4 regions of the Rhizobium sp. BK275 genome follow, and region 3 is predicted to be linked to each of the others. Evidence: predicted binding sites of a transcription regulator. Region 3 holds the regulator's gene; each other region holds the start of a gene.
What was found. Region 3 encodes LexA, which represses DNA repair genes until DNA is damaged. Its sites were predicted from a motif close to TGTTCNNNNTGTGTTCNG; they were not measured.
Positions count from the first base shown of each region.

Region 1 (2,203 bases), on a different contig from region 3:
AATCACGAAGGGCGCTGACAGCCCTGTTATAATCCTCTGCCATCTCACGAAAATTACCGGGCAGATCCGAGGGAAGCGTTGCTTCGAGATCGCCGCGCGACAGCGCTTCGAGGCCGCAGCGCAGATGTTCCAGCGCCAGCGCCTGATCGGCTTCGGAGCGGGCACGTTCTTGTTCCAGCGCGTGGCGTTTTTCCTCGAGCGCCTGGAGATAGACGGAGATGGAATAATCCATGTCGAGCATCGCCGCCTTGATGACGGCAGTCAGCTTTTCGGCGAGCGCCTTTCCCTGCTGGCGGGCAAAGAGCGATGGCCACTGCTTTTCCATCAGGCCGCGGACGAGCTCCGACATGACAAGCGCATAACCGCCGATATACCAGCGCGGCTCCAGGCCGATGCGGGCATGGGTGCGGCCGACGGCCGTGACGCCGCTCACATAGCGCTCGTCGAAATTGCCGCCAGAAAGATTGCCCCAATGCTCCTGCTGACGCTTCTTGGCGTGGCCCATATGAGCCCTGTCGGAGAAAAAGCCTGCGACAGCCGGGGTCTTTGCAAGCTTGCCGTAAAATTTGTCTAGTGCGCCGCCGAGAAGCTCCGAGATCGCCGGCCGCAGCTCCCGCAGGTTCTTGCGCGCCTCATCGTCAAGCTCAATGAAGTCAAGGCGCTGCCTGAGGGCATTGTCGGTCTGCTGGGGAGTCATGGACGATCTCTATCTGGCGCGAATGCGGAGGGGATAACGACGCCAGATTTGGCGAATATGGTTGAGCAATCGTTAAACGCATCGCTAATTTTTCTTCTGTTACAGCGAAGTAGCTGGATAGCACTGAAAAGGCCAGCGTGGACTGTTCACGTTTTGATCTGGATATCGCCGGCCATTTTGTTATGGTGTGGTATGACCATGACACCCGACTCACTCACCATTTCCCTGCCCATACTGAGCCCTGGCGTGCTTGCGCTCGCTGGCGGTGCGCTCGCCGTCATCATTCTCGTGACGATCGTGTTTGCGCTGCGCAGCGCCGGCATTCGTCGCGAAGAGGCAGAAGAGGCCAATCTTCGCGCTGCAGAAAGCGAAGCGCGCATGGCCGAACTTCTGAAAATTCAGGCCGAGATGCAGGGGCGCATCTCGACCATGACGGAAGTCTTTGGTGCACGGCAGGCCGAGCTCAATCAGGCGATCAATCAGCGGCTCGACGGCATGTCGCAACGCATGAACTCGACGCTGACCGAGCAGACCAAATCGACGCATGACAACCTGCAGAAGCTGCAGGAGCGCCTGGCGGTGATCGATGTCGCCCAGAACAATATCCAGACGCTCGCCAAGGATGTCGTCGGGCTGCAGGCCATTCTTTCCAACAAGCAGACGCGCGGAGCCTTCGGCCAGTCCCGCATGGAAACGATCGTCGCCGATGGCCTGCCTATGGGCGCCTATGCCTTCCAGCAGACGCTTTCCAACGGCTCGCGACCGGACTGCACGATCCGAATGCCGAACGGAGCACCGCCGCTCGTCATCGATGCCAAATTTCCGCTCGAAGCGTGGAACGCGATCCGCGATGCAGGCGGACCGGATGCGGGCAAGCTTGCCGCCCAGCAGTTTCGCCGAGACATGGAAGTCCATATCAAGGATATTTCCGAGAAATATCTGATCCAGGGAGAGACGCAGGACACGGCTTTCCTCTTCGTTCCCTCGGAATCGATCTTCGCTGAAATTCACGAGAATTTCGAGGCGATCGTGCAGAAGGCTCACCGCGCACGTGTCGTCATCGTCTCGCCTTCGCTCTTGATGCTGTCAATCCAGGTCATCCAGGCCGTTCTGAAAGACCAGCGCATGCGGGCACAGGCGCACGTCATCCAGGGCGAAGTCGCCCTCCTCATGGACGATCTCGGCCGGCTCGACGAACGCGTGCGCAAGCTGCAAGGACATTTTTCCCAGACGCAGCGCGACGTGGACCAGATCATTACCTCGGCGGACAAGCTCACCAAGCGCGGCGCGAAGATCGAGGCGCTGGAATTTGAAGCGAGTGGTGACGGCAAACAGGCGCAGGTGAGTGAGCCGCCGGCGAAATCTGTCGAAAGCAGGACCGGACTGCTTAAGCTCAGGGTGGTTGACGAGGAGTGATCCCTTCGGCAGTGTCGCGCCCGAAGCAAGGGACGGACATTCCATGATCACAGTATTCGGCTCCATCAACATGGACCTCATCGCCACCAC
Region 1 covers NZ_JACHZL010000002.1:362,412-364,614, reverse strand. The annotation lists gene FHT82_RS07685 (globin-coupled sensor protein) at 1-697, opposite strand, end outside; gene FHT82_RS07680 (DNA recombination protein RmuC) at 890-2,113, shown strand; gene FHT82_RS07675 (ribokinase) at 2,157-2,203, shown strand, end outside.
Region 1: the regulator LexA is predicted to act here: its motif matches at 841-858, upstream of FHT82_RS07680 (DNA recombination protein RmuC).

Region 2 (2,203 bases), on a different contig from region 3:
TAGCGGTCCAGATGGACCATGTCTCCGGCATCAATATCGCGGGTGATTCCACTTTCGCCATGAGCCTCGAAGCGCAGGCGCGTGGCTACAATCTCTTCCACTACACACCCGAACGCCTGAGCTTCCGCGAAGGCAAGCTCTATGCTTCCGTCGAGCCGATGGTGCTGCGCGACGTCAAGGGTGATTACTATGAGCTCGGTGCGCCCGAACGCGTCGACCTCTCGACCATGGATGTCGTTCTGCTGCGCCAGGACCCGCCCTTCGACATGGCCTACATCACCGCGACGCATCTGCTTGAACGAATCCACCCGAAGACGCTCGTCGTCAACGATCCGGCCTGGGTGCGCAACTCGCCGGAAAAGATCTTCGTCACCGAATTTTCCGACCTGATGCCGAAGACGCTGATCACCAAGGATCCGGGCGAGATCCGTCGCTTCCGCGACGAGATGGGCGACATCATCCTGAAGCCGCTTTATGGCAATGGCGGCGCCGGCGTCTTCCATTCCACCAGGGATGACCGCAACCTGTCCTCACTGCTCGAAATGTTCGGCCAGCTCTTCCGCGAGCCCTTCATCGCCCAGCAATACCTGCCTGACGTGCGCAAGGGCGACAAGCGCATCATCCTCGTCGACGGCGAATTTGCCGGCGCCATCAATCGCGTCCCGGCCGAGCATGACAGCCGCTCCAACATGCATGTCGGCGGCCGCGCCGAGCCGACCGAACTGACGGCGCGTGAAAAGGAAATCTGCGAGCGCATCGGCCCCGCTTTGCGCGAACGCGGCTTCCTGCTCGTTGGCATCGACGTGATCGGCGACTATATGACCGAAATCAACGTGACCTCGCCGACCGGCATCCGCGAGGTGAAGAAGTTCGGCGGCGCCGATATCGCAAGCCTGTTATGGGATGCCATCGAGCGCAAGCGCGGCTAGAGCAACTCCAGCAAAACCGTGCGGCAGTTTTACGTCCGGAGTTGTATAGAAACAAAGGGATAGGGCATTTCCGCGATTCGACGACTAACGGAAATGCTCCAAGTGTTCCGCCTTTGATCGCCTTCGTTCCGGCTTTACAACCAATCGCAATCTGATTGCAGCGGGTAGCTGAATTCGTTCGCTCATCGTTCTTGTTTTATTCCAAATTCCATGCCAGATTGTGACCGCCTTCATAGGTCGGGGTGTAGAGGTTTCGGGGCAGGGCATGGTCGCACGCGTCAGCACGGTTGCGTTTCAGGGCATTGAAGGTGTGCCGGTCGAGGTCCAGGTGATGGTCGCTCCCGGCAAGATGGGAATCCAGATCGTCGGCCTGCCGGACAAGGCGGTTGCGGAAAGCCGCGAGCGGGTGCAGGCGGCCTTGCATGCCTCCGGCCTGGCGCTGCCGGCAAAACGCGTGACGGTCAATCTTGCGCCAGCCGATCTTCCCAAAGAGGGCAGCCATTTCGATTTGCCTATCGCCCTCGGCCTGATGGCTGCACTCGGTGCCATTCCGGCGGATGCTTTGTCCGACTATGTCGTCGTCGGTGAACTCAACCTTGACGGCACGATCGCCGCGATCGCCGGTGCGCTGCCGGCTGCAATCGGCGCCAATGCAAGCGGAAAGGGGCTGATCTGCCCGGCTGAAAGCGGCTCTGAGGCCGCGTGGGCGGGTTCCGGGGTCGACATTCTGGCGCCGCGCAGCCTGATCGCACTCGCCAATCACTTCCGCGGCACGCAGATACTCTCACGCCCGGAGCCATCCATTCGCCCCAATGCTGCCAACCTTCCCGATCTCGCCGAGATCAAGGGGCAGGAAAGCGCCAAGCGGGCGCTGGAAGTGGCGGCCGCCGGCGGCCACAATCTGTTGATGGTTGGACCGCCCGGCTCCGGCAAGTCGATGCTGGCGTCGAGGCTGCCCTCCATCCTGCCGCCGCTTTCGGCTGCGGAATTGCTGGAAGTCTCGATGATCCATTCCATCGCCGGCCAGCTTTCCGGCGGCAAGCTCTCGGATCGCAGGCCGTTTCGCACGCCGCATCATTCGGCGACCATGGCGGCCCTCATCGGCGGCGGCTTGCGCGCCCGGCCGGGCGAGGCTTCGCTTGCCCATCACGGCGTGCTTTTCCTCGACGAGTTTCCGGAATTTACGCCGCAGGCGCTCGATGCCCTGCGTCAGCCTCTGGAAAGCGGCGAATGCGTCATCGCACGCGCCAATCACCGGGTCTCCTATCCGGCGC
Region 2 covers NZ_JACHZL010000002.1:268,148-270,350, forward strand. The annotation lists gene gshB (glutathione synthase) at 1-929, shown strand, start outside; gene FHT82_RS07225 (YifB family Mg chelatase-like AAA ATPase) at 1,195-2,203, shown strand, end outside.
Region 2: the regulator LexA is predicted to act here: its motif matches at 1,116-1,133, upstream of FHT82_RS07225 (YifB family Mg chelatase-like AAA ATPase).

Region 3 (2,203 bases):
ACTGCAGCACAGAGCCAGCGCTGATGCCGCCCTTTACGAATCGAGCATGTTCGCGCTTCGCATCCGCTGTCGCAAAGGCGATGGCGGACAGTCCCTCGCTGCCGCAGCGGAAGCGGAAAGCCTGATTGCGGGCGGTGAAGACATTGCCCTCACGCGCCGTCTCCTCGCTCTCCTCCACACTCGCGACACCCAATGGCTCAAGATAGGTTTTGTCAGTAAAGAAAACGCAGGCATTTTCCGTGCCGAAGGGATGGCGGGCATCAGGGGCTACGGTGAAACCAAGCTTGCCCAGCCTTTCGCGGGCAAGATCGATATCGGTAACCGGCAAAACGAGATGATCGATCGGAAGCATGTCCTGGGTCATCGGCTACTCTCCAGCATTGCCAGGATGATGTGCTTCAGCAGGCGTTACGAAGCAAGGCCGGGCAGGCTTTCCCGCGATAAAAATAAAATTCTCAGCAGAATGAACAGAAGTTTTACGAAAATTTAGCCACTTGCGGAACACATATGGAACATATAGTGTCTGTTCTGGATTTGTTTCAAGACTGGGGTATACGCCATGCTCACGCGCAAACAACAGGAACTTCTTCTTTTCATTCATGAAAGGATGAAGGAGTCAGGCGTTCCGCCGTCTTTCGACGAGATGAAGGATGCCCTGGATCTGGCCTCAAAATCCGGCATCCACCGGCTGATCACAGCGCTCGAAGAACGCGGCTTCATTCGCCGGCTTCCGAACCGGGCACGCGCGCTCGAAGTCATCAAGTTGCCGGAAGCCTACAGCCCGAGCCTGCAGCCTCGGCGCGGCTTTTCGCCGAGCGTCATCGAGGGCAGCCTCGGCAAGCCTCAGCCGGCGGCTCCCGCTCCGGCAAAGTCTGCACCTGCTGCCGACAACGGCAATTCGATTTCTGTGCCGGTCATGGGGCGCATCGCCGCCGGTGTACCGATCTCGGCAATCCAGAACAATACGCACGACATCAACGTTCCCGCCGACATGCTGGGCTCGGGTGAGCATTATGCACTCGAGGTTCGCGGCGACTCGATGATCGAAGCCGGCATCTTCGATGGCGACACGGTCATCATCCGCAACGGCAGCACCGCCAATCCCGGTGATATTGTGGTGGCACTCGTCGACGAGGAGGAAGCGACGCTCAAGCGTTTTCGCCGCAAGGGCGCATCGATTGCACTCGAGGCAGCAAACCCCGCTTATGAGACCCGCATTTTCCCGCCGGATCGCGTCAAGGTCCAGGGCAAGCTCGTCGGCCTCATTCGCCGCTATCACTGACCGGTGACGTACTGGCGTCTGCGAAACTGTCGCTGCGCCAGTCATAGGCACGGTGGCGCATCCAGGGCCGCCGCAACGTGTCGAATGCAGTTGTGATCTCAATCCCCTTATCGGTAAAACGAAGTTCGACGGAGCCTGTTCTGCGTAGTGTCTCGCCAGTAAAGAGCAATGCGCCGGAACGACAATGGTCAAACCGCAAACGGACAGGGGTAACGACGATATCGGCCGTATCGCAGGCCGGCCCGAGATAGGCTGCATTGTCGATGACCGTCAGTTTCTTTCCATTTCGGAGCAAGGCAGTGCACCAGGCGCCCTTCTGGCAGGAGAAGCGCGATGGCAAGCTCGCGGCGGCATGTCTTATCGCTGCTCTGGCTTCGTCCTGCTGATCCCGTGATAGCTGCAGCCGTTTACCTTCAGGCGCAGTGGGGACATTGACAGCCTGGAGCATGACCGGCTTTCGATGTTCTTCCATGGCAAGCGCCCGCTGCCATTGTTCGAAGATGAAGGCAGGCGGCTTTTCGCGGTTCGAAGCTATTGCCTCTCCATCGACAACAGCGACCAGGCCGCCATCTTCGGCGATGGTGATGTCGGGCATCGCCTCGATCGGAAGCAACGCGACGGCAAGCGTGGAAACCGCAACGATTGCCGTTCCGACGTGCCGCAGTCTGGTTCTGAGCAGGGTCAGCAGCAGAAACCCGAAGACGGCTGTCGGGAAGTACCAGCCGGGCAAACGGCCCACATCGATATTGCCACCCCAGCTCGATACCGTCTTTGCGATTTTTATCACCAGATCGAGCCCGAAGCCTGCGACCTGCCACACCGGGCCATCGAGGCCAAAGGGCATCAGCAGCATCGCCAGCATACCGGCCGGCATGACGATGAAGGAAATGACCGGCATGGCCGCGAGATTTGCCGGCAGGC
Region 3 covers NZ_JACHZL010000003.1:112,129-114,331, forward strand. The annotation lists gene FHT82_RS10370 (VOC family protein) at 1-364, opposite strand, end outside; gene lexA (transcriptional repressor LexA) at 560-1,282, shown strand; gene FHT82_RS10380 (ComEC/Rec2 family competence protein) at 1,263-2,203, opposite strand, start outside.

Region 4 (2,203 bases), on a different contig from region 3:
AAGTTCGGTAAGCACAGCGGCTCGCTGCCGCTGGTCGACTAAGAATTGCACCCAGAAAAAATCAACCTCGGACAGCAAGGTAAAACAGCGCCACACAAGGTTGCTGTTTGACCTTTTCACCTCATCACTGTGAAAGCCGCTGTTCCTTAAAGCCCGAGACGCGCCTCCCAGGGATGATCGCCGCCAACTCATCAACCCGAGGTAAGTCGATGCCAATCATTACATTTGCGAATACGAAAGGGGGCGCCGGCAAGACGACGGTCGCTCTCGTTCTTGCCACAGAACTGGCTCGCCGTGGCCATCGCGTTTCCGTTCTGGATGCCGATCCGCAGCAATGGGCCAGCCGCTGGCACTGTCTGTCCGGTGAAGCAGCCGAATTCGCCGTGATCTCCAATGTCGCGGAAGATACGATCGAACAGCAGATCAAGGATCTCAAGAAGCGCGGCGGTTATATCATCGTCGACCTGCCGGCCGGCATGAGCCCGTTGATGGCGAAGGCCATCGGCTTTTCCGATCATGTGATGGTTCCGGTGCAGGGCTGCGCCATGGATGCCGTCGGCGGCGCGCAGGTGCTGGAGATCATGAAGCAGCTTGCTTCCCAGCACGATATCCGCATCCCGCATTCGGTCGTGCTGACCCGCATCAGCTCGATCATCACCACGCGTGCGCTCTTGGCCGTCAAGGGACTGCTAGCACAGCAGCAGGTGAACGTCATCGATACGGCACTGATCGAACGCGCCGCATACCGCGACATGTTCGTCTCCGGCGGCAGCCTCTATACGATGGATCCTGCCCGCGTCAGCAACCTCGACAAGGCACAGGGCAATGCTCGCATGCTGGCGGATGACATTCTTCGTCTCGTGCCGCCGAAGGCCGCGCGCGCCAAGTCTTCCAAGAAGGCAACTGACGTCGTCAAGAACGCTGCTTAAGACGTGCAGTCCCCCGTTCATTCGATGTTGCAAACGGCTGCCTTTCGGTAGCCGTTTGTGTTTCGAGCATAACGTTTGCGATAAATGTTCTTGTTTTGTTCTTTACAAAAAGATCAACTTCGGTAAGCTCCTCCTTGTACAACAAGGAGGCGGGCGATGCAGTCCGTAGTTCAAATGCCTCATTTTCCACTCGATCCGAATGGCTCAGGTCTCCGGAAGAAATCCAGTCCCGTTGGGGAACGTCACCACAGATTGTTCTTCATGCTTCGCCCGACCATCGAAGCGGCATCCGAAGCGCTGGAGATCGCTCAAGCCCGTCGCTACGCCCATTCGCTGACCGGACCTTCGCGGCCCCGCGAGCTGCTTCATGTCACGCTGAATGGCATCGGCGCTTACCGCAGGCTACCACAGGATATCGTGTTCGGCGCAGAACAGGTTGCCGCGACAGTGCGCGCCCGGCCGTTCGATCTCGTGCTCGATGAAGTCATGAGCTTCAGCCATCCAGGCGAACCGCAGGCCTTCGTCATCTCCAGCAGGCGGGAAAACGAGGCGCTGCAGGATCTTCGTCGCCAAATCCAGGAGGGCTTATACGAGGCTGGATTGCCCTATAACCTCGGTGGCCATCTGACGCCGCACATGACGCTCCTCTACGATCGCAAGACCGTTCTGCCTGAAAAGCTTAACCGGCCAGTGCAGTGGAATATTCGCGAATTCCTGCTGATCCATAGCATCTATGGAAAGAGCGAGCACAACGTCGTCGGCCGTTGGCCGCTGCTCGGCTGAGCCGCGCTTGCGCCTTGGATGGGGATTCGCATAAGACTTCCCACCCAATACGAAATGCGGAGCAAGACAGTGGACGTTTCAGAGATCATCATCCCCGGCGATACGCCCGGCATCGAATGGCGGCTGCCGGTCATGCGTTTCAAGGGAAATGATCCTGCCGCGCCCAAGGTCTATATCCAGGCCGCACTGCACGCGAACGAACTGCCGGGAACGGCGCTGGCGCATTTCCTCTGCGGTAAGCTGCGGCAGGCCGAAAGCGAAGGGCGGATCACCGGCGATATCGCGCTCGTGCCCCAGGCAAACCCGATCGGAGCGGCACAATCGCATTTCGGCGAACTGCAAGGCAGGTTCGATCTCGGTTCGAGGACCAACTTCAACCGCGACTTTCCGCTGATCTCCGTCCGTGACCGGCCAGAACTCATTGACGAGCTTGATAAATATCCGGCTGCCGATCGCCTGAAGCGGGAGCTGATCCATATGGCGCTCGGCGC
Region 4 covers NZ_JACHZL010000002.1:239,214-241,416, reverse strand. The annotation lists gene FHT82_RS07070 (ParA family protein) at 210-929, shown strand; gene FHT82_RS07065 (2'-5' RNA ligase family protein) at 1,191-1,712, shown strand; gene FHT82_RS07060 (succinylglutamate desuccinylase/aspartoacylase family protein) at 1,782-2,203, shown strand, end outside.
Region 4: the regulator LexA is predicted to act here: its motif matches at 1,015-1,032, upstream of FHT82_RS07065 (2'-5' RNA ligase family protein).